Regions from separate parts of the Janthinobacterium sp. HH104 genome, predicted to be linked through region 2. Evidence: predicted binding sites of a transcription regulator. Region 2 holds the regulator's gene; each other region holds the start of a gene.
The links. The regulator FNR, encoded in region 2, switches genes on or off when oxygen is low (the NO sensors DNR and NnrR bind a similar motif). The targets are predictions, from matches to a motif close to TTGATNNNNATCAA.

Region 1: the regulator FNR is predicted to act here: its motif matches at 2,275-2,288, upstream of JAB6_RS05020 (IPT/TIG domain-containing protein).
Region 3: the regulator FNR is predicted to act here: its motif matches at 2,886-2,899, upstream of paaA (1,2-phenylacetyl-CoA epoxidase subunit PaaA).

Annotation. Positions count from the first base shown of each region.
Region 1 is NZ_LRIB01000017.1:53,259-60,140, forward strand. Features, by position in the region: gene metH (methionine synthase) at 1-1,859, opposite strand, end outside; gene JAB6_RS05020 (IPT/TIG domain-containing protein) at 2,510-4,987, shown strand; gene JAB6_RS05025 (4-oxalocrotonate tautomerase family protein) at 5,146-5,556, shown strand; gene JAB6_RS05030 (LysR family transcriptional regulator) at 5,557-6,459, opposite strand; gene fmt (methionyl-tRNA formyltransferase) at 6,474-6,882, opposite strand, start outside.
Region 2 is NZ_LRIB01000033.1:64,625-71,506, reverse strand. Features, by position in the region: gene JAB6_RS12995 (sulfate/molybdate ABC transporter ATP-binding protein) at 1-617, shown strand, start outside; gene JAB6_RS12990 (TOBE domain-containing protein) at 601-1,410, shown strand; gene JAB6_RS12985 (response regulator) at 1,478-4,558, opposite strand; gene fnr (fumarate/nitrate reduction transcriptional regulator Fnr) at 4,798-5,556, shown strand; gene JAB6_RS12975 (FixH family protein) at 5,560-6,084, opposite strand; gene ccoG (cytochrome c oxidase accessory protein CcoG) at 6,139-6,882, opposite strand, start outside.
Region 3 is NZ_LRIB01000013.1:153,836-160,717, reverse strand. Features, by position in the region: gene paaE (1,2-phenylacetyl-CoA epoxidase subunit PaaE) at 1-158, opposite strand, end outside; gene paaD (1,2-phenylacetyl-CoA epoxidase subunit PaaD) at 199-732, opposite strand; gene paaC (1,2-phenylacetyl-CoA epoxidase subunit PaaC) at 732-1,499, opposite strand; gene paaB (1,2-phenylacetyl-CoA epoxidase subunit PaaB) at 1,499-1,783, opposite strand; gene paaA (1,2-phenylacetyl-CoA epoxidase subunit PaaA) at 1,812-2,801, opposite strand; gene paaX (phenylacetic acid degradation operon negative regulatory protein PaaX) at 3,069-3,998, shown strand; gene JAB6_RS01570 (hypothetical protein) at 4,096-4,350, opposite strand; gene JAB6_RS01565 (M14-type cytosolic carboxypeptidase) at 4,491-5,615, shown strand; gene JAB6_RS29845 (methyl-accepting chemotaxis protein) at 5,994-6,882, shown strand, end outside.

The sequences.
Region 1 (6,882 bases), on a different contig from region 2:
TTGACGATGCCCATGGTCATGCCCGCCTTGATCGCGTGGTACAGGAACACGGTATGGATGGCTTCGCGGGCTGGATCGTTGCCGCGGAAACTGAAGGACACGTTCGATACGCCGCCCGAGATCTTCGCGTACGGCAAGTTTTCCTTGATCCAGCGCGTGGCGTTGATGAAGTCGACGGCGTAGTTGTTGTGCTCTTCGATACCGGTGGCGACGGCAAAGATGTTCGGATCGAAAATGATGTCTTCGGGCGGGAAGTCCAGCGCATCGATCAGCAGGTGGTAGGCGCGCGCGCAAATTTCGATCTTGCGCTCGAAGGTGTCGGCTTGCCCCTTTTCATCGAAAGCCATGACGATGACGGCAGCGCCGTAGCGGCGGCACAGTTTCGCCTGGCGCAGGAATTCCTCTTCGCCTTCCTTCATGGAAATCGAGTTGACGATGGCCTTGCCCTGCACGCATTTGAGGCCCGCTTCGATGACCGACCATTTCGACGAGTCGACCATGATGGGCACGCGCGAAATATCGGGTTCCGAGGCGATCAGGTTCAAAAAGCGCGTCATGGCGGCCAGCGAATCGAGCATCGCTTCGTCCATGTTGATGTCGATCACTTGCGCACCGTTTTCCACCTGCTGGCGCGCCACGGACAAGGCTTCGTCGTATTGCTCATTGAGAATCATGCGCGCGAACGCCTTCGAGCCCGTGACGTTGGTGCGCTCGCCGACGTTGACGAACAGCGACGCGTCATTGACGACGAACGGTTCCAGGCCGGCAAGGCGCAGGTCGTGCGATGAGGCCGGCACGGTGCGCGGCGTGTTTTTCGACAGCAATTGGCCGATGGCGGCGATGTGCTCGGGCGTGGTGCCGCAGCAGCCGCCCGCCATGTTCAAGAATCCCGCGTCGGCAAATTCACGCAGCAGGGCGGACGTGTCGGCTGGCAACTCGTCGAAACCCGTGTCGCTCATGGGGTTGGGCAAGCCCGCGTTCGGGTAGATGCACACGAAGGTGTCGGCGATCTTGGCCAGCTCTTCCGCATACGGACGCATCAGGGCGGCGCCCAGCGCGCAGTTCAGGCCGATGGTCAGCGGTTTCGCGTGGCGCACGGAATTCCAGAAGGCGGGTACGGTCTGGCCCGACAAAATGCGCCCCGACGCATCCGTGACGGTGCCGGAAATCATCAGGGGCAGGCGCACGACAGTCGGGTTTTGCTCGTAGAACAGGTCGATGGCGAACAGGGCCGCCTTGCAGTTCAAGGTGTCGAAAATGGTTTCCACCAGCAGCACGTCGGCGCCGCCTTCGACCAGACCCTGCGTCTGTTGCAGGTAGGCGGCCACCAGTTGATCGAAGGTGACGTTGCGCGCGGCCGGGTCGTTCACGTCGGGCGAGATCGACGCCGTCTTTGGCGTGGGCCCGAGGGCGCCGGCGACGAAGCGCGGCTTGTCCGGCGTGGAATATTTGTCGCAGGCGGCACGCGCCAGCTTGGCCGCCTGCACATTCATTTCATAGGCCAGGTGGGCCATGTGATAGTCGTCTTGCGCGATGGTCGTGGCGCCGAAGGTATTCGTTTCGATCAGGTCGGCGCCGGCCGCCAGGTAGCGCTCGTGGATTTCCTGGATGATGTGCGGCTGCGTCAGGGTCAGCAGTTCATTGTTGCCCTTGACGAACAGTTCGCGCGCGCCACTGTCTGCCGGCGCGGCGAAATCGATGAAGCGGCCGGCGGGACCGCCACGGTACGCTTCTTCGTCGAGCTTGTATTGCTGGATGATCGTGCCCATGGCGCCGTCGAGGATCATGATCCGCTGCGCCAGGATGGCGCGCAAGGTGGCTTCGGTCGGGGACATGGCGGGGATCACGGTATCGTTCATTTCATGCTTTCAATAGGCAAACGGGCGGCGGCGCGGCGACAAGACTGTATGAGGCGGTTGCGGGTCAGCAGGATCAGCTGACGGAGTGTGCCGGCCGGGTAGGGCTGGCAGAAGGTGGCAATCGCCTGATTTCACCGGGTCTAAAATTATACGGCATCAGGCTGCTTTGGTTTTAAGCAAAAGCGGCTGTTCGCCCCACAGCAGGCCAGGTTGCAACACATTGCAACACATCAGCTTGCGCCGCGCCTGCTTCTGAAAATTACATTCCTGAAAATCTTACTCAAAACGTTAATTCTTCCGCCAAACTTGGCAGGAAGGCACGGCGTCTAGGCTGTGGAAAAATTTCCACATTATTTGCGCACTGTCAGAATCTTTTTAATGAATTGAATGGCAATAGCTGCAAAGGAAAATAATTTTGATTTAAGACAAGACAGAGTGAAGCGAATAATTCTTAGAATAAATCTTTCCAAGTCGATACTTTAACTATTATCAAAACCAATTGAATCAAAAGCATTAATAGTTGTCCTTGGGAATCGAATTAACCCATAATATGGGTTCTTCGAAATTATATTCTCACCAAAAGTCACCAATATGTCACATTTCTCCCGTGTCCTCCCCGGCATCGCGCTGCACCAACATGGTTGCCAGCCATGAAAAACCATCTGCTTGTAGCATTGTTTGTCGTGCTGGGCCTGTCCGCTTGCGGCGGAGGCGGCGGTGGCGGTGGTGACACGGTGGTGGCGACCACCTCGGGTACGCCAGTGCTGGTTCCTGCCGTGACGGCCGTCTCGGCGGCGAATGTCGCCGTGGGTGGCAGCCTGGTGGTGACGGGCACGAATCTGAGCCGCGTGACGGCTTTTCAGGTGGGCGGCGTGAACGTTGCCGCCAGCGCCAGCAGCGACAGCAGCGTAACCCTGGCCATGCCGGGCGTGCCCGTCACGGGCGCCTTGAGCCTGGTCAGCGCCAGCGGCACGGCGACCACCAGCTATAACGTGAACGTGTACCTGCCGCTGAGCGTGAGCAGTGTCGCACCGGCAACGGGCGGCGTCGGTTCCAGCGTGACGATCGCGGGCGGCGGCATGGGCGCCGTGACGGCGGTGCAGTTCGGCAATGGCGCTGCGGCAACGCCGCAAAGCCAGACGGCCAGCAGCGTGACGGTGGTGGTGCCTGCGGGTGCGGCGACAGGCGCGCTGACGGTGCGCGGTCCCTACAACGATGTGGCCAGCAGCGACACGTATACGGTCTTGGCAAACGTGGCAGTGACGTCGATCGTGTCGGCCGTCAACGGCGCGACCTTGTCGGTGACGCTGCAGGGCAGCAATCTCGACCAGGTCAGCTCGGCCACGGTGGGCAGTACGCCAGCCGCCATCGTCAGCGCCAGTGCCAGCCAGCTGGTGCTGTCCGCGCCAGCGTCGGCAACGGGCAGCGTGATGCTGTCGGCCGCTTCGCGCATCGCCGTGAATGCGGGCACGGTGTCGGCCTTTACCTTGGGCAGCATTGATTTCGCGCAGGTACTGAATTTGAATGCCAGCGATGCAGCCTTGCGCCTGACGCGCGGCAAGCCGGCCGCCGTGCGCGTGTCCGTGCTGGCCACGCAAACAGGCCAGGCCAGCCCGGCCGTGACCTTGAATGCGACGGCTGCCAATGGCAGCAACCTGGGCAGCATCACCATGAGCGGCCCATCGGTCTTGCCGACGTCGAAAAGCGATTACAGTTTCAACGGCAATTTCAGCGCCATCCTGCCGTCCGGCTGGGTTCTGCCTGGCGTGCGCGTGCGCGTGACGGCCGTGGGCAATGACGGCGTGCAAGTGAGTCAGGAAGCGGCGCCCGTGGTGGCCAGCCTGGCCAGGATCCGTCTGGTGCTGGTACCGTTGAGCACCGATGATGGCGTGGCGCAACTGCCTGACGCCGAGGTGATCCGTGCCGCGCTGCTGCGCGTGTATCCGTATGCGGCGGAAAATATCAGCATCACCACGCGCGCGGCGCTGAGCATGCCTGGCAGCAGCACGGCCGACAGCTGGTGGAGCGATACCCTGGGCAAGCTGGAAAACCAGCGCGCACTGGAAGACCGCGGCGCCTATTATTATGGTTTCGTGCCGAAAATGTCCTCCACGCGCGCCGCCGGCCTGGCCTACATCAACCAGCGCAGCAGCGGCAACGACTTCACGTCGGCCATCGGCCTGGACGCCAGGTTCAACAGCATTGCCTCCGTCGATCCATTCGGCAATCAATGGCCTGAATGGCTGACTACGCTGGTGCATGAGCTGGGTCACAACCACTCGTTGCAGCACGTTGCCTGTGGCGGTCCGTCCGGCGCCGCTGCCGACTACCCGTATGCGAATGGCGATCTGGGTCCGCAACCGCTGTACAACAGCAGCTATGCGGGCAGCATTGGCCAGTTGAGCAAGGCAGTCTATGGCAGCACGCCGATGAAAGACGTGATGAGCTATTGCAGTGGTGCCTGGTTCTCCGACTACAGCTATGTGCGCGTACAGCAATTCCTGGAGAAACGCAGCACGCAGGTTACGGGCAGCAATGTGGTGGCCGCCAGCATGTCCGTGGCCGAGAATGGCTATCTGACGATTTCCGGCCGTATCACGCCTTCTGGCGTGGGGCTGCGTCCCGCCGTTGCCTCGTCGGTGCGCATCGGCGCAGCGGCCAGCGGCAGCGGCCATGCTTATACCTTGCGCGTGCTGACGGCGTTGGGACAGACTATCGACTTGCCCTTCGATGCCGTCTCCGTGGCCGACCATGGCGGCAACGCCATGAGCCATTTCCGCGTCAGCTTCGCCAACCCGGGCGACATCAGCGACGTGCAAGTGCTGGCAAATGGCAAGGCTTTGGCCAAGCTGGAGCGCCCGGTGCGCCGCAGCAAGGTCGCCGCCAACGATGCCACGTTCGATGCGGTACAAAGCGGCGGCAAGCTGGCGCTGGTCTGGAATGCCGAGGCGGAACCGTACGCCGCCGTGCTGCACGTGGCCGCCGATGGCCGCAAGACGGTGGTCGCCAGTGACTTGACGGGTGGCAAAGCCAGCGTCGACGTCAGCGCCTTGCCGGCCGGTGGCCGCTTCGAGGTCAGCCTGTCGTCGTCCGTGGGCGCACGCCTGATGAAGGTGCAGCGCCGCTAAGCAAGGGCGGTCGATGCAACAAGGGCTTGCCGCGGCAAGCCCTTTTTTATGCGCGCAGGCATTGGTGCATAAACTGCACAGATCCTGTGCCTGGCGGGGGCTGCCGTTTTATCTCCCGCCTGCCTAGAATGGGGCTTCATCCACTTGCGGAGCATCCCATGCCCATCCTGAACCTGCGTTTATCCACGCCACCCGATGCGCGTCAGTCGGCCGCCATCGCCGCCACCCTGAGTCAATTGACGGCGCAACTGTTGCACAAGGCGCCCGAGCTGACGTCGGTGGCGATCAGCCATCTTGACGCGGCGCACTGGTTTGTCGGCGGGCCCTCGTTGCAGGCGCAAGGCAAGGCCAGTTTTTTCCTCGATATCCTGATCAGCGATGAAACGAATACGGCGGCGGAAAAGGCCGCGTATATCGCCGCCGTGTTTGCCGCCATGCACGAGTATCTCGGCGCCTTGCACGACGTCAGCTACATCCATGTGCACGATGCGCGCCAGGCGGCCTGGGGCTACGGCGGCTTGACGCAGCAGTTCCGCGCCGTGCGCAAGGCGCTGCAACAGCAGGCCTGATCAATCCCAGCGGTGATTTTGATAGTGTTGCACGGCAAAATCGATGAAGGCCCTGACCTTCGGCGACAGCTGGCGGCTGTGCGGATACAGCGCGTACAAGGTGCGTGGACGCAAGGTGTAGCCGGGCAAGACTTCCACCAGCTGGCCGCTGCGCAGCGCGTCGCGCACGATGAAGCCGGCCGCGGCGGCAATCCCCATGCCCCCCACGGCCGCTTCACGCAGAGCCACGCTCGTATTGGCTTGCAGGCTGCCGCGTACGGCCACCTTGTGCGCGGCGCCTTCACCATCGGTGAACGACCACTCCGCCGGCTTCTCGCCGGAGGTGTACATCAGGCAATTGTGCTGGACCAGGTCTTGCGGCGTGGCCGGATGGCCATGGCGGGCCAGGTAGGCGGGCGAGGCGACGGCCACCGTGCGGCTGCTGGCCAGCTGGCGCGCCACCAAGGTGGAGTCGGGCAAGCCGCGCGCCAGGCGCAGCGCCACGTCGAAGCCATCGTCGATCAGGTCGACGATGCGGTCATTGCAGACGAGATCGATGTGGATGTGCGGATATTGGCGGCTGAAATCGGGCAGCCAGGCGGCCAGTTCCAGGGTGCCGAAAGCCATCGGCGCATTGATGCGCAAGCTGCCGGACGGTTGCGCCTGGTGCATGGCGACGGCGCGGTCGGCAGCGTCAAGGGCGTCGAGGATATCGCGGCTGGCCAGGTAGTATTCCTGGCCGGCGGCCGTCAGGGCGAAGCGGCGCGTGGTGCGGTTGAGCAACTGGGCGCCCAGCTGGCTTTCCAGCTGGCGCACCTGGCGCGAGACGATGGAGTGGGAAATGCCCAGCGCGGCGCCGGCGGCCGTGAAGCTGCCCAGTTCCACGACGCGGCGCAGGGCGCGCAGGGCGGTCAGCTGGTCCATGGGCACGTGCCGGTTTAAACGAAGCGCTTGCCTTCGAGGGGGAAGCCCTTGATGAACTCGGCCGCAGGCAGGCGCTTGCCGCCCGGCTTTTGCAGTTCCGTCAGGCGCAAGGAACCATTGCCGCAAGCCACGACGATGCCGTGCTGGGCGTCGGCCGCCAGCACCTGGCCAGGCGCCTCCTTGCTGTCCGCCTCGATTACCTCGGCGGCCCAGATCTTGATGGTGACGCCATCGACCTGGCCGCAGGCGCCGGGAAACGGATTGAAGGCGCGGATTTTCAGGCCCAGTTCCAGCGCCGGCAGGCTGAAGTCGAGCGCCGCTTCTTCCTTGGCGATTTTCGCCGCGTAGGTGACGCCCGCTTCCGGCTGCGGCACGGCTTCGAGCGGCTGCTGCTGCATCTTGCGCAGGGTTTCGACGATCATC
Region 2 (6,882 bases):
AGCGCATCGCCATGTATGGCCCGTCCGGCGCCGGCAAGAGCATGACCCTGAAAGCCATTGCCGGACTCTTCACGCCGGACGAAGGCCATATCCGCCTGAACGGGCGCACCTTGTTCGACTCGGCCGCCGGCATCAATTTGCCGCCGCAGCAGCGCAATGTCGCCTACCTGTTCCAGGATTACGCGCTGTTCCCGCACCTGACGGTGCGCCAGAACGTGGGCTTTGGCCTGAGCCGCGGCTGGTTCAATCCGCGCGCGCGCGAAAAGTTGGCCAAGGTCGAGCATTGGCTCGACGCCTTCCACTTGCAGGAACTGGCGCACCAGTTCCCCGACGAGTTGTCCGGAGGCCAGCGCCAACGGGTGGCGCTGGCGAGGGCGCTCGTGGCCGAGCCGTCCGCGCTGCTGCTCGACGAGCCGTTTGCCGCCCTCGACCCGGCCCTGCGTGTCAAAATGCGCCTGGAACTGAGCCAGTGGCAACAGCGCCTGGACGTGCCCATGATCCTGATCACGCACGATCCGGAAGATGCGCGCATCCTGGGCGAGCACGTGCTGTACTTGCGCGACGGACAGATCGATAACAGGGAAGACCACATGGCATTGGGTGAACGCATTGGATAAAATCGGCTTGCAAGGCTCGCTATGGATGACGGTGGGCGGAGAAAACCTGGGCGGCGCCGGCAGGGTGGAATTGCTGGGCGCCATCGCCGAATGCGGTTCTATCACGCAGGCGGCCAAGCTCGTCAAGATGAGCTACAAGGCGGCCTGGGACGCCATCGACGCGATGAACAATCTGGCCGGCGAACCGCTGGTCGAGCGCCTGACGGGCGGCAAGGGCGGCGGCGGCACGCGGCTGACGCAACGGGGGCGCCAGCTGGTCGACAATTTCCGCATCATCGAGCGCGAGCATGCGCGCTACCTGCGCCAGCTGGGCAGCCAGGCCGAAGGCATCGCCGACGATCTTTTACTCATACGGAGAATGGCCATGAAAACGACGGCACGTAATCAATTCCTGGGCAAGGTGGCCGAACTGAAACAGGGCGCCGTCAACGACGAAGTCACCCTGGAATTGCCCGGCGGCCAGCACATCGTTGCCATCGTCACGCAGGGCAGCAGCGCAAGCCTGGGCCTGGTGCCGGGCGCGGAAGCGTTTGCGCTGATCAAGGCTTCGTCCATCATCCTCGTGGCCGACAGCGAAGGCGCACGCTTTTCCGCCCGCAACCAGCTGGCCGGCACGGTCACGCGTGTGCAGACGGGCGCCGTCAACACGGAAGTGGTGCTGGACTTGCCGCGCGGCGGCACGATCGCCGCCATCATTACCAATCAGAGCAGCACGGACCTGGGCATCGCCATCGGCAGCAGCGTGACGGCGATGTTTAAAGCATCTAGTGTGATCCTCGGTGTACCGGCGTAAACGGCGGCGCTGAGCAAAGTTCCGGGGTCAGACCCGGCGGGTCTGACCCCAGCTTTACGTTGCAGGCCTAATCTTTCAACCGCGACAACCAATCCGCCGCCGCCGCCAGCGCCAGTTCCAGCTCCTGCGCCGTGTGCGCCAGCAGGCTTGGGACTTCGTCCAGGCGGCCAGCGTCGATGGCTTCCTCTGTGGCGAACGCGGCGCGGATCAGGCGTTTCGTGCCCAGGGTGCCGACGGAGCCGCGCACGCTGTGCAGGATGCGCGCCACGTCGCTGTGGCGGCCCGCCTGCAATGCTGTTTCCGCGTCGCGCACGGGCGTCATGCCCTTGTTCAGCGCGTCTTCGACCATGCGCCGCAGCACGCCGCGCCCCTTCGCGTCGCGTCCCATCACGCGCATCAGCGGCGCCATGGAAAACACTTCTTCATCGGCGACGCGTACGGGCTCGGCCGTCTGCACTTGCGGGCGCTTGGGCAGGTGGCGCAGGATGACTTCCATCATCTCTTCCACCACCACGGGCTTGGCGATGAAGTCGCTGATGCCGGCCGTCATGCAGCGCTCGCGCTCGGACGCCAGCACGCCGGCCGTCATGGCGATCACGGGCAGGCTCAGGCGCAGTTCCGTACGGATGATGTGGGTGGCGCTGAAACCGTCCATGACGGGCATCTGCATGTCCATCAGCACGATGTCGTAGCGCAGCGCTTCCGTGCGCAGCCGTTCCACGGCCTGCAAGCCGTCGCCTACCACGTCGAGGGTGGCGCCCATGTGTTCGAGGATGCCGCGCGCCACGGCCTGGTTCAAATGATTGTCTTCCACCAGCAGGAAATGCACGCCGGCCAGTTCCGTGCCCAGCGGCTGGTGCAGGATGCGCTGCTCGCCGCCGTCGTTCTTCGTGATCAGGGCCTGATGCAGGGCATCGAACAGGCTCGATCCCGTGATCGGCTTCATCAGCACGACGTCGGCCTCGGCCGCGCTGGAGATTTCCTCGAGGTGGTTGCGGGCGAAGGCGTTGACCATCACCACGATGGGCTGGCGCTGGCCGCTGGCCGCCTGGCGGATGGCCTTGGCCGTGGCCAGGCCGTCCATGACGGGCATGTGCCAGTCGGCCAGCACCACGTCGTACGGTTGCTGCTGCGCCAGGCGCTCGCGGTACAGTTCGATGGCGGCAAAGCCGGAATCGACTTCGTCGGCCAGCCAGCCCCATGCCTCGATCAGCTTGACGATCAGTTCGCGCGTGGTGCGGTTATCGTCGGCCACCAGCAGGCGCAGCTGGCCCAGGGCCGGCGTGCGCCGCGTTTCGGCCGGCTGCGCCAGCATCTCGAACGGCACGCTGAACCAGAAGCGGCTGCCCTTGCCTTCGCTGCTGGCGACAGCGATGTCGCCGCCCATCATGTGGATCAGCTGCTTGCTGATGGCCAGGCCCAGGCCCGTGCCGCCGAAGCGGCGCGTGATGCTCTGGTCGCCCTGCGAAAACGCGGCAAACAGCTGCTGTTGCTGCAGTTCCGTCATGCCGATGCCCGTGTCGCGCACTTCGAAGCGCAGCCAGGCGCGGCCGCTCTCGCTCCTGCTCTCGGCCAGGCTGACGGCCACCACCACTTCGCCGTTCTCCGTGAACTTGATGGCGTTGCCGGCCAGGTTGACGAGGATTTGCTGCAGGCGCTGGGCGTCGCCCACGAGGCGCCGCGGCACGTCGGGCTCGACGGCGATGGCCAGTTCCAGCTCCTTTTCGCCCGCATTCATCGTCATCGTCGTGGCCAGGGTATTCATGACTTCGTCGAGGTCGAATTCGACGGGCGACAGTTCCATGCGGCGCGCCTCGATCTTCGAATAATCGAGCACGTCGTTGAGGATGCCCAGCAGCGACTGGCCCGCCACGCGCACCATGGTCAGATACTTGCGCTGTTCCGTATCGAGCTTGGTATTGCCCAGCAAATACACCATGCCCAGCACGGCATTGAGGGGCGTGCGGATTTCATGGCTCATGTTGGCCACGAAATCGCTCTTCGCGCGGTTGGCGGCCTCGGCCCGGTCGCGTTCCTGCTCCAGTTCCGCCGCGCGCGATTCGAGTTCCTGCTGCAGGCGGTCGCGCTCGCTCATCAGGCCGTTGAACGCCTCCGTCAGTTCGCCGATCTCGTCGCGCTGCTGCACCGGCACGGGGGTGAAACGGCTGCCGCTGGTACGCAGGGCCAGCAGGGTGTCGCGCAGGCGCACCAGCGGCGACAGCAGGCGCACGGTGACCCAGCCCAGAACAAATGCGGCTAGCAGCGAAGCGAGGATGCTCCACAGCACCAGCCGGTACAGCACGCCATCGAACGGTTCGAAGGCGTCCGCGACGGGCAGCGAGGTAGCCAGCAGCCAGTTCACCGATTTCAAACGCTTGAAGCTGTTGACGGCCGTGATGCCGCGGCTGTTCGTGCTGACCATGCTGCCTTCGCCATCTTCCTTCAGCAGCTGGGTCGTCGTCAGGTTGGCGTTCGGCTGGCGCGGCTGCAGCAAGCGGCTGGTATCGGGATGCAGCACGTAGCGCGGCACGGCGCCGCGCGTGAGGATGAAGTAATAGCCGCTCTTGCCGATCTTTTCCGAGCGCAGACGCCCCAGCAGGTTGTCCTTGTACAGGCGCAGCACGCCGATCACCACGCCGGCCACCTGGCCATCGGCGGCCAGCACGGGCGCCACCATCTGCACGATGGGCATGCCGCTCGACTTGCCGAGCATCGGCTCGGTGATCATGGGCTGGCGCGTGCGCAGCACGGTCTGGAAATACTCGCGCTCGGCAACGTTGATGCCGGCGCGCCCCGCCACTTCCGGCATGTCGGCCACGACGGCGCCATGTGCATCGAGCACCAGCACGTCGTCGAACAGCACCAGCATCGAGCGGCGCGAATAGTATTCGCGCAATTGGGCCGGCTGGGCCATCAATTCCGGCGGCTGCTGCCTGGCCGTCAGGGTGACGATCTGCAGCAGCATGCCCAGCTTGTCGTCGAGCTCGGCAGCGGTGCGGCTGATCAGGGACGACTGCTGGCTCAGCAGTACTCGCGTGAAGTCGTCGCGCATATGCTGCACCTGGATCATGGTGACCAGCGCGATCATGGCGATCGAGGTCAGGCTGGTGGCCAGCGCGACTTTTGCTTTGATGCCGAGAGGCTTCATGATTTCCTTTTCAGTACCGGGCGGCACAGGCGGCAGATAATGCTGTTAGGAATTTTCCTATCAATACATCAAGTTGGCAAGCGGCGCCGCGCAAATGGCCCTCCCCGCATGGGCTTTTGACGATGTTGCCATATAATTAAAGTCGGAACGTCGTTTATTCGCCGAAATTGCGGTGAAATTGGCACACGGCAACCCTGTATGCAGTAAACTTGTTGTTGCATTTTCTAAAAGGTACCGACATGACTGAAGCGCTACTCACTCCAACCTTGCCCACAGTGACCGTGGAAGCGTTGCGTGCGCGATGCTCGACCTGCAGCATGCATCAATTGTGCCTGCCGATGGGCCTCGATATGGGCGACATGGACAGGCTGGACCAGATCATCGGCCGCCGCCGCAAGATCGTGCGCGGCGCCTCGCTGTTCCGCATCGGCGACTCGTTCCAGAACCTGTACGCGATCCGGCTGGGGCACTTCAAGACGTACCAGATCAATCCGGGCGGCGAGGAGCAGGTGACGGGTTTCCAGATGGCCGGCGAACTGCTGGGCATGGACGCCATCAGCGCCGACCGCCACCACTGTAATGCGGTGGCGCTGGAAGACAGCGAAGTGTGTGAAATCCCGTTTTCCAGCCTGGAACAATTGCTGGGCAATATGCCGACCCTGCTGCGGCATTTCCACCGCATGATGAGCCAGGAAATCACGCGCGAGCAAAGCGTGATGCTGTTGCTGGGCAATATGCAGGCGACGCAGCGTTTTGCCGCCTTCATCGTCAACCTGGCGTCGCGCTACGAAGCGCGCGGCTATTCGAGCAGCAAATTCCAGCTGCGCATGTCGCGCGAGGAAATCGGCAACTACCTGGGCCTGACCATCGAGAGCGTCAGCCGTTTATTGTCGAAATTCAAGAAGGAAGGCTGGCTGCGCGTCTCGAACCGCGAGATCGAGATCCTGCAACCAGCCAAGCTGAAAGCCATTACGGCCGGTACCGACGTCTGCAAGTAAGGCTTATAACTCTTCGTCCGCATGCAGCGCGATGCTGCGCTGCACGGGCCAGGTCCAGATGCCGGACAGGCGCCACTCGCGCTTGTCGTTTTCCACCAGCACCTGCCAGCGGCTGCGCTCGAGCATCGGCAGCGCGACCGAGAAATTGCCGGCCGCATCGGGCTGCACCAGCAGCTTGATATCCTTTTCCGGCAAAGTCGCATGCGCCAGGTGCAGCTGCAACGGCCCCTGATAGGCCTTGCCGAAGCTGTGCACGGAACCGGTCAGGCGCGCTGACGCCACGTCGTACGCCAGGCTCGTATCCATCGCCAGGTCGCTGGCGATCGTGTCGCGCTTCAAATCCTGGTTGATCGCCTTGCCCTGCTTGTAATAATCGCCCACCACCAGCGCGTCGGGCTGCGTAAACGCGATATAGCCCATGAAGCTGCCGACGACCACGGACAGGCCGGGACCGATCATCAGCAGCCATGGCCAGCGGTGCTTGTACCACGGTGCAACGGGAGGCTGCAGTTTCAGACTGTCGGACATGGTATTTCTCCTGTGTAAACGGCCAGCCCCCATGCGGGGACCGGCCTTCCTGCATTAACGCGGCACGATGAAGACCGCGCTTTCACGCACATGCAGCGACGGGTCGTCCAGCGATTGCAATTCGATCGCAATCTTGTTCGAGCCCTTCTCGCCCACGCCGTGCGGCACGCGCAGGCGGATCGGCCAGCCCAGCGTTTCCGTCGGCTGCAAGGTCACTTCTTCGCGCGTCAGCAAGGTCAGGCCCGGCAAGCCGGAAGCGCTGATTTTAAAATGCTGGCTTTGCTCGGACGTGTTCATGATCTGCAGGCGGTAGACGTTTTCGATCATGCCGTCTTCCACTTCGCGTCCCATCGAACCGCGGTCGCGGATCACGTCCATTTTCAGGGGCGTGCGCAGGGCCAGCGAGGTACATACGGCGATGATGATCAGGGCCAGGATGGAAGTGTAGATCAGGACGCGCGGGCGCATGGCGCGCTGGCGTATCTGCTTCGAATTGAAGTTGTTTTCCATCGCATGGTCGGTGCTGTAGCGTATCAGGCCACGCGGCCGCTCGACCTTGTCCATCACGCTGTTGCAGGCATCGACGCAGGCGGCGCAGCCGATGCATTCATACTGCAGGCCGTTGCGGATATCGATGCCGGTCGGACACACCTGCACGCACAGGGTGCAGTCGATGCAATCGCCCAGCTTGTCGTTGTTGCCGGCCTTCTTGCTCATGGCGCCGCGTGGTTCGCCGCGCTTGGCATCGTAGGTGATGATCAGGGTGTCCTGGTCGAACATGGCGCTCTGGAAGCGCGC
Region 3 (6,882 bases), on a different contig from region 2:
ACGTCTTCCGCATTGATATTGGCGCGCAGGGTCAGGTGCTGGCCTTGCTGGAAGCGGAACTGCTGCTGCAATTCAAATGGCACGTCGAACGTGACGGCGATGGTGTCGCGCGTTTCATTGCGCACGTTGGCCACGCACAGCGGATAAAATTTACTCATGCTTCATCTCCAGTTTCTTCGGAACGTGTGCCTGATTTTTTTAGTGGCACTTGAAGTAGTCAAACGGTTCGCGGCAATCGATGCATTTGTACAGGGCCTTGCACGGCGTGGAGCCGAACTGGCTGGTCAGCTGCGTGTGCGTCGAGCCGCAGTTCGGGCAAATCACGTCCAGCTTCGGCATGGCCTGGCGCTTGACGCCGCCACGCAAACCGCTGATATCGATCACCTGCTGCTGCGGCGGGGCGATGCCATAGCCTTTCAGCTTGGCCTTGCCCGATTCGCTCATCCAATCCGTCGTCCACGCGGGCGCCAGCTGGTTCACCAAGGTCACCTTGGCCACGCCATGGCTGCGCAAGGCTTCCGTGACGGCGTCGGCGATCACCTGCATGGCCGGACAGCCCGAATACGTGGGCGTGATCGTCACGATGCACGCATCGCTATCCGTGACTTCGACGGCGCGCACGATGCCCAGGTCCACCACCGAAATGACGGGGATTTCCGGGTCCGGCACGTCGCCGAGCCAGGCCCAGACCTGGGCGGCGTCCAGCGCCGTGGCGCCAGCGACCGTGTTCATTACCACTCCGCCCCGGGATAGGCGCGCTGCAGGAACTGCATCTCGGCCAGGATGAAACCCAGGTGTTCCGTGTGCGTGCCCTGCTTGCCGCCTTTTTGCATCCAGGCGTCGGGCGCCGGCATGGTCAAGGTGGCTTCGGCGAAGATCTCGGCCACGTGTTCGAGGAAAGCCCGGCGCAGCACGTCCGATGGCGGCGCGATGCCGGCGGCGACCATGGCCTGGTCGACGGCGTCGTACGTGAACATCTCGCCCGTGTACATCCACAGCTTGTCGGCGGCGGCCTGCGTCTTCGCGTGGCTGTCGGCCGTGCCATCGCCGAGGCGCACGATCAGGTCGCCGCTACGGCGCAAGTGATACGTGACTTCCTTGATCGACTTTTGCGCCACTTCGACGATGCGCGCATCCGTCGATTTCGTCAGCTCCAGCAGCTGAAAGTAATGCCAGCTGTCGAAAAAGAACTGGCGCATCATGGTGTCGGCGTAATTGCCGTTCGGCTGTTCGGCCAGCAGGCAGTTCTTGAAGTCGTGGGCGTCGCGCAAAAAGGCGATGTCGTCCTCGTCGCGGCCCGCGTTTTCCAGTTCGGCCGCATAGCTGAACCACAAGCGCGTCTGGCCCAGCAAGTCCAGCGCCACATTGGTCAGCGCCATGTCTTCTTCCAGCGCCGGCCCCTTGCCGCACAGCTGCGACAGCTGCTGGCTGAGGATCAGGGCGTTATCGCCCAGGCGCAAGAGGTAATTGACCTTGTCATCCATTGCAGGCGCTCCCATCACAGGTTCTTGACTTCTTCCGGCATCGGGAAGAAGGTGGGATGGCGGTACACCTTGCTGTTCGACGGTTCGAACAGGGCGCCCTTGTCGCCGGGGCTGCTGGCGACGATATCGGCCGCGCGCACCACCCAGATGCTCACGCCTTCATTGCGGCGCGTGTAGACGTCGCGCGCATGGTTGACCGCCATGGTGGCGTCGGACGCGTGCAGGCTGCCCACATGCTTGTGCGCCAGGCCGTGCTGGCTGCGGATGAAAACTTCCCACAATGGCCATTCTTTGCTCATGTTGCTATCCCCTATCTGTCTTATGTATTTACGCTGCCGCTTTGTTAGCAGCTTGCTTGTCTGCATACGCGACCAAGGCATCGCGGAACCATGCGCCGTCTTCATACGCTTTGACGCGCGTTTGCAGGCGTTCGCGGTTGCACGGGCCATTGCCCTTCAGGACGTTGTTGAACTCGGACCAGTCGATCTCGCCGAATTCATAGTGGCCCGTCTCCGCATTGAACTTCAGGTCGGGATCGGGCACGGTCAAGCCCAGGTATTCGATTTGCGGCACGGTCTGGTCGACCATGCGCTGGCGCAGTTCATCGTTCGAAAACAGCTTGATACGCCATTGCGCCGACTGGGCGCTGTTGACGGAGGCGGCGTCCGACGGGCCGAACATCATCAGGGATGGCCACCACCAGCGGTTCAGCGCATCCTGCGCCATGGCTTTCTGCTCGGGCGTGCCCTTGCACAGCGACATCATGATGTCGTAGCCCTGGCGCGCATGGAACGATTCTTCCTTGCACACGCGAATCATGGCGCGCGCATATGGACCGTATGAGCAGCGGCACAGGGGAATCTGGTTGATGATGGCGGAGCCGTCAACGAGCCAGCCGATGGCGCCCATGTCGGCCCACGACAGGGTCGGATAGTTGAAGATGCTCGAATATTTGGCTTTGCCCGAGTGCAAGGCGGCCAGCAAGTCGTCGCGCGACACGCCCAGGGTTTCCGCGGCGCTGTACAGATACAGGCCGTGGCCCGCTTCGTCCTGGATCTTCGCCAGCAAGATGGACTTGCGTTTCAGGGTCGGGGCGCGCGTGACCCAGTTACCTTCGGGCAACTGGCCGACGATTTCCGAGTGTGCGTGCTGCGAAATCTGGCGGATCAGAGTCTTGCGGTAGGCGTCCGGCATCCAGTCCTTGGCCTCGATCTTGATACCTTCGTCGATGCGCGCCTGGAAAGCGCGCTCTTCTTGACCCATGTCGTCGAGGGAACGGACGTTCTTGAGGCCGGTTTCAACCATTTGTGCGTACATGATGTGTCTCCCATGTCTTTGATTTTGCGCAGCAACGCGGTGCGATGAACAGATAATACGATACAAAAAACGATTTGCATACACTTGATATGAATCATTTTAAAAAATCGTATCTTGTGCCGCTTTTTTGTGCGTATGATATTGCTTATGAGAAAACACCATAAAGCGCCACCAGCGCTTCCGGCAAATTATTGCCGCGCTACCCGCGCAGCCAAGTAAACTGCTGCTTTTATTGATTCGACCGCAACACGGCCAGACCGGAACCACATGAAGAACACCCGCTGCACGGCATGGATAGCCGATTTCCTGGAAAGCGACCCACCGCGCTCGAAGTCCCTGGTGATGACCATCTTTGGCGACGCCATCGTGCCGCGCGGCGGCGCCATCTGGCTGGGCAGCCTGATCGAACTGCTGGCGCCATTCGGCGTCAATGACCGGCTATTGCGCACCAGCGTGTTCCGCCTGGCGCAGGAAGGCTGGCTCAGCTCGCAACGCGACGGCCGCCGCAGTGCCTATACGATACGCCCGGAGGCGCTGGCCCGCTTCGAACGCGCCTACCGCCGCATCTATGCGCCACTGGTCGTGCATTGGGATGGCAGCTGGACCCTGGTGATCGGACCGGCCGGCAGCATCGGCGCCGCCGAGCGGGGAGCGCTGCGCAAGGAATTATTGTGGGCCGGCTATGGTTTGATTTCTCCCGGCATCTTCGGCCACCCCGCCAGCAATGCGGAAGCGCTGGAAGATATCCTCGTGCGCAACGAGGTGCAGGGCAAGCTGTACGTCTGCCACACCACGGAATTGCCGGGCGTGAGCACGCGCCCCCTGCGCGACATGGTGGGCGACTGCTGGGACTTGTCGGAAGTGATGGCCGGCTACGAAAAATTCATCGCCAGCTTCCAGCCGCTGCTGACCCTGCTGCAAGAAGAACCCGTGTTCGACGCGGAGCAGGCGTTCGTCATCCGCTCGCTGCTGACGCACGCCTACCGCCGCGTGCAGTTGCACGACCCGCAACTGCCCGTCGAACTGCTACCCGAACCGTGGCCCGGCACGCAAGCGTATACGCTGGCGCGCGACCTGTACCGCATCACGTATGCGGCGGCCGAGGAACATATCCTGGCGACATTGCGGCGCGAGGATGCGCATGCCCCCGACGTCGAGCCGTGGTTTTTTGAACGTTTTGGCGGTCTGACTACTTGAACGTCTGAAAAATGTTCAGGGCCAGGCGCGTGGCCGCAGGCAGTACGACTAGTACGCCAAGGCCACGCAACGCCGCCATGGGCATTTTCTCAGGCGTTCACTGCTTCACCACTACTTGCTTGGCCCCTGCCAGCAAATCCTGCCCCAGCTTTTCCAGCGCATTGACCTGCACCAGCATGGTGTCGAGGATGGCGACGTTGAACGTGTATTCGGCCGGCGTCGTATAGCCGGGGAAACGTATGATGCGCAGCAATTCCTGCAAGGTCGTGCCCTTGCCCAGATGCGCCAGGGCGTCGCTGAGGGCGCTGACTTTCTTTTCCAGTTCGCGTATGTGTTTGCCGTTGTCATCCATGATGATCTCCCATGTTGGAGCTTCCACGTTAGCAAAGCATGTCCGTCATCGTTTGCGCCAGCACAAAGGCACGGGTAAAACGGGTATCATCGGGCCATTGCACACGATGCAAAACCCATACGTTTTTATCAGGAACACTCATGACCATTAAAATCAGCCAGCAATTCGACGCCGGCGCGATCGAGGTGCTGCGCGCCGACGATGCCCACTCCATCGAGCTGAACATCCGCAAGGATTCCCACGCCGACATCACGCAGTGGTTTTACTTCCGCCTGCAAGGCGCGCAAGGCGAGGCGTGCACGATCCGCTTCATGAACGCAGGCAAGTCGGCCTACCCGGACGGCTGGAAAGATTACCAGGCCGTCGCCAGCTACGACCGCGAAACCTGGTTCCGCGTGCCGACCAGCTTTGACGGCACCGTGATGACGATCGAACATACGCCCGAAGAAGAAAGCGTGTACTACGCCTACTTCGAGCCGTACCCATGGGACCGCCACCTGGCCCTGATCGACAGCGCGCAAGCGTCGCCGCTGGTGCGCCTGATCGACCTGGGCAGCACCATCGAAGGCCGCGACATGAATCTGCTGGTGGTCGGCGACGCCGATGCCGAGAAAAAAGTCTGGATCATCGCGCGCCAGCATCCCGGTGAAACGATGGCCGAATGGTTTGTCGAAGGCATGCTCGAAGCCTTGCTGGACCAGGCCAATCCGTTTGCCCGCCAGTGCCTGCAGGACGCCGTCTTCTACGTGGTGCCGAACATGAACCCGGACGGTTCCGTGCATGGCAACCTGCGCACCAACGCGGCCGGCGCCAACCTGAACCGCGAATGGATGACGCCGACGATGGAACGCAGCCCGGAAGTATTCCTGGTGAAACAGAAAATGCATGAAATCGGCTGCGACCTGTTCCTCGACGTGCATGGCGACGAAGGTTTGCCTTACGTCTTCGTGGCTGGCAGCGATGCGCTGGAAAATTTCACGCCAGCACAAAAAGCCGAGCAAGACCGCTTCATCGCCGACTTCAAGGTGGCCAGCCCCGACTTCCAGGATGAGCACGGCTACGAAGACGGCCCGTTCACGCCGGAAGTGCTGACCATGGGTTCGCCCCACATCACGCACGCCTTCGGCTGCCTGTCGCTGACCCTGGAATTGCCGTTCAAGGACAATGCCAACGATCCCGACCCGCAAACGGGCTGGAGCGGCGCCCGCAGCGCCGCCCTGGGTGCGGCCGTGCTGCAGCCTATCCTGTCCACCTTGCGCGCCTGAACGCCAGGGCCAGATCGGCCCGCTTGATCCCATGCCCCGCTCGCCGGGGCATTTTTTTTGCCCGCGCGGCAAGCGTTGCTGGTCCGGTGATTTTTTGCGCGAACATCTTGCCTGTCAGAAATTATCGTCCTACACTAAACAACAAAATCGGACCGTGCCCTTCTGCGCGGCCCCTCAAGAATACGCCGCTGGCCACCTCGCCGGCGCCCTGCAGTGCGCATCCATGGCATTGCCCTTGACATCACGGCCCCATACCTGCCGAGCTAGCTCTCTGTAACGCACACTGACCGCATCAGCATCGTCACGGACGGACGCCACCTGTCCGCAAGAACGATGCCCAGTGCACGCTTTCCGCTTTCCGCCGAGGATGAATACCCTATGTCCAAGCTTAAAATCAGTACCCGCCTGGCCTTCAGTTTCGGCCTGATCATTGTCCTGCTTATCATGGTGGCATTTGTTTCCATCAGCCGCATCCGCAATATCAATGCCTCGACGGAAAAAATCCTCAATGACCGCTATGTCAAGGTCATGCTGTCCAATGCGATACAGTCCGAGGTCAATATCCAGGCTCGCCTCCTGAGTATCGCCATCATCGGCGCCAACGATGCCGATGAAGTCAGCAGTTCCGTGAACAAGGTACAGGCGTCGGTCAAAAAGAACGTGGAACTGCTGGCGCGCCTGAAAGTCCTGGTCAACACGCCCAAGGGGCAGGAGCTGTTCCAGGCCGTGGCGAACGGCCACGAAGGCTATGGCAAGACGCGCGATGCGAATATCAAGCTGTTACAAGAAGGCAAATCGGAAACGGCGGGCATTTTCCTGCTGACGCAGCTGCGTTATCCGCAAGAAAAATTCCTGACGGCACTGGCGGCCATGGCCAGCTTCCAGGAATCGCTGATGGAAAGCGAAGGCAAGCAAGCCGGCGCCGATGGGCGCATGGCCATCATCCTGAGCCTGTCCCTTTCGATCGCCGCGACGGCCATTGCCATCGCGCTGGCCATCCTGATCAGCCGTTCCATCAGCCGCCCCATAGCCGAAGCCGTCAAGGTAGCGCAGCGGGTGGCAGCCGGCGACTTGTCGCTCACCATCGACGTGCGCGGCAACGATGAAACAGGCCTGCTGCTGCGGGCCTTGAAAGAGATGAATGACAATCTGCAAGGCATCGTGGCGCGCGTACGCCATGGCACGGATGCCATCGCCCACGGCTCGCGTGAAATCGCCTCCGGCAATATGGACCTGTCGTCGCGCACGGAACAGCAAGCCAGCTCGC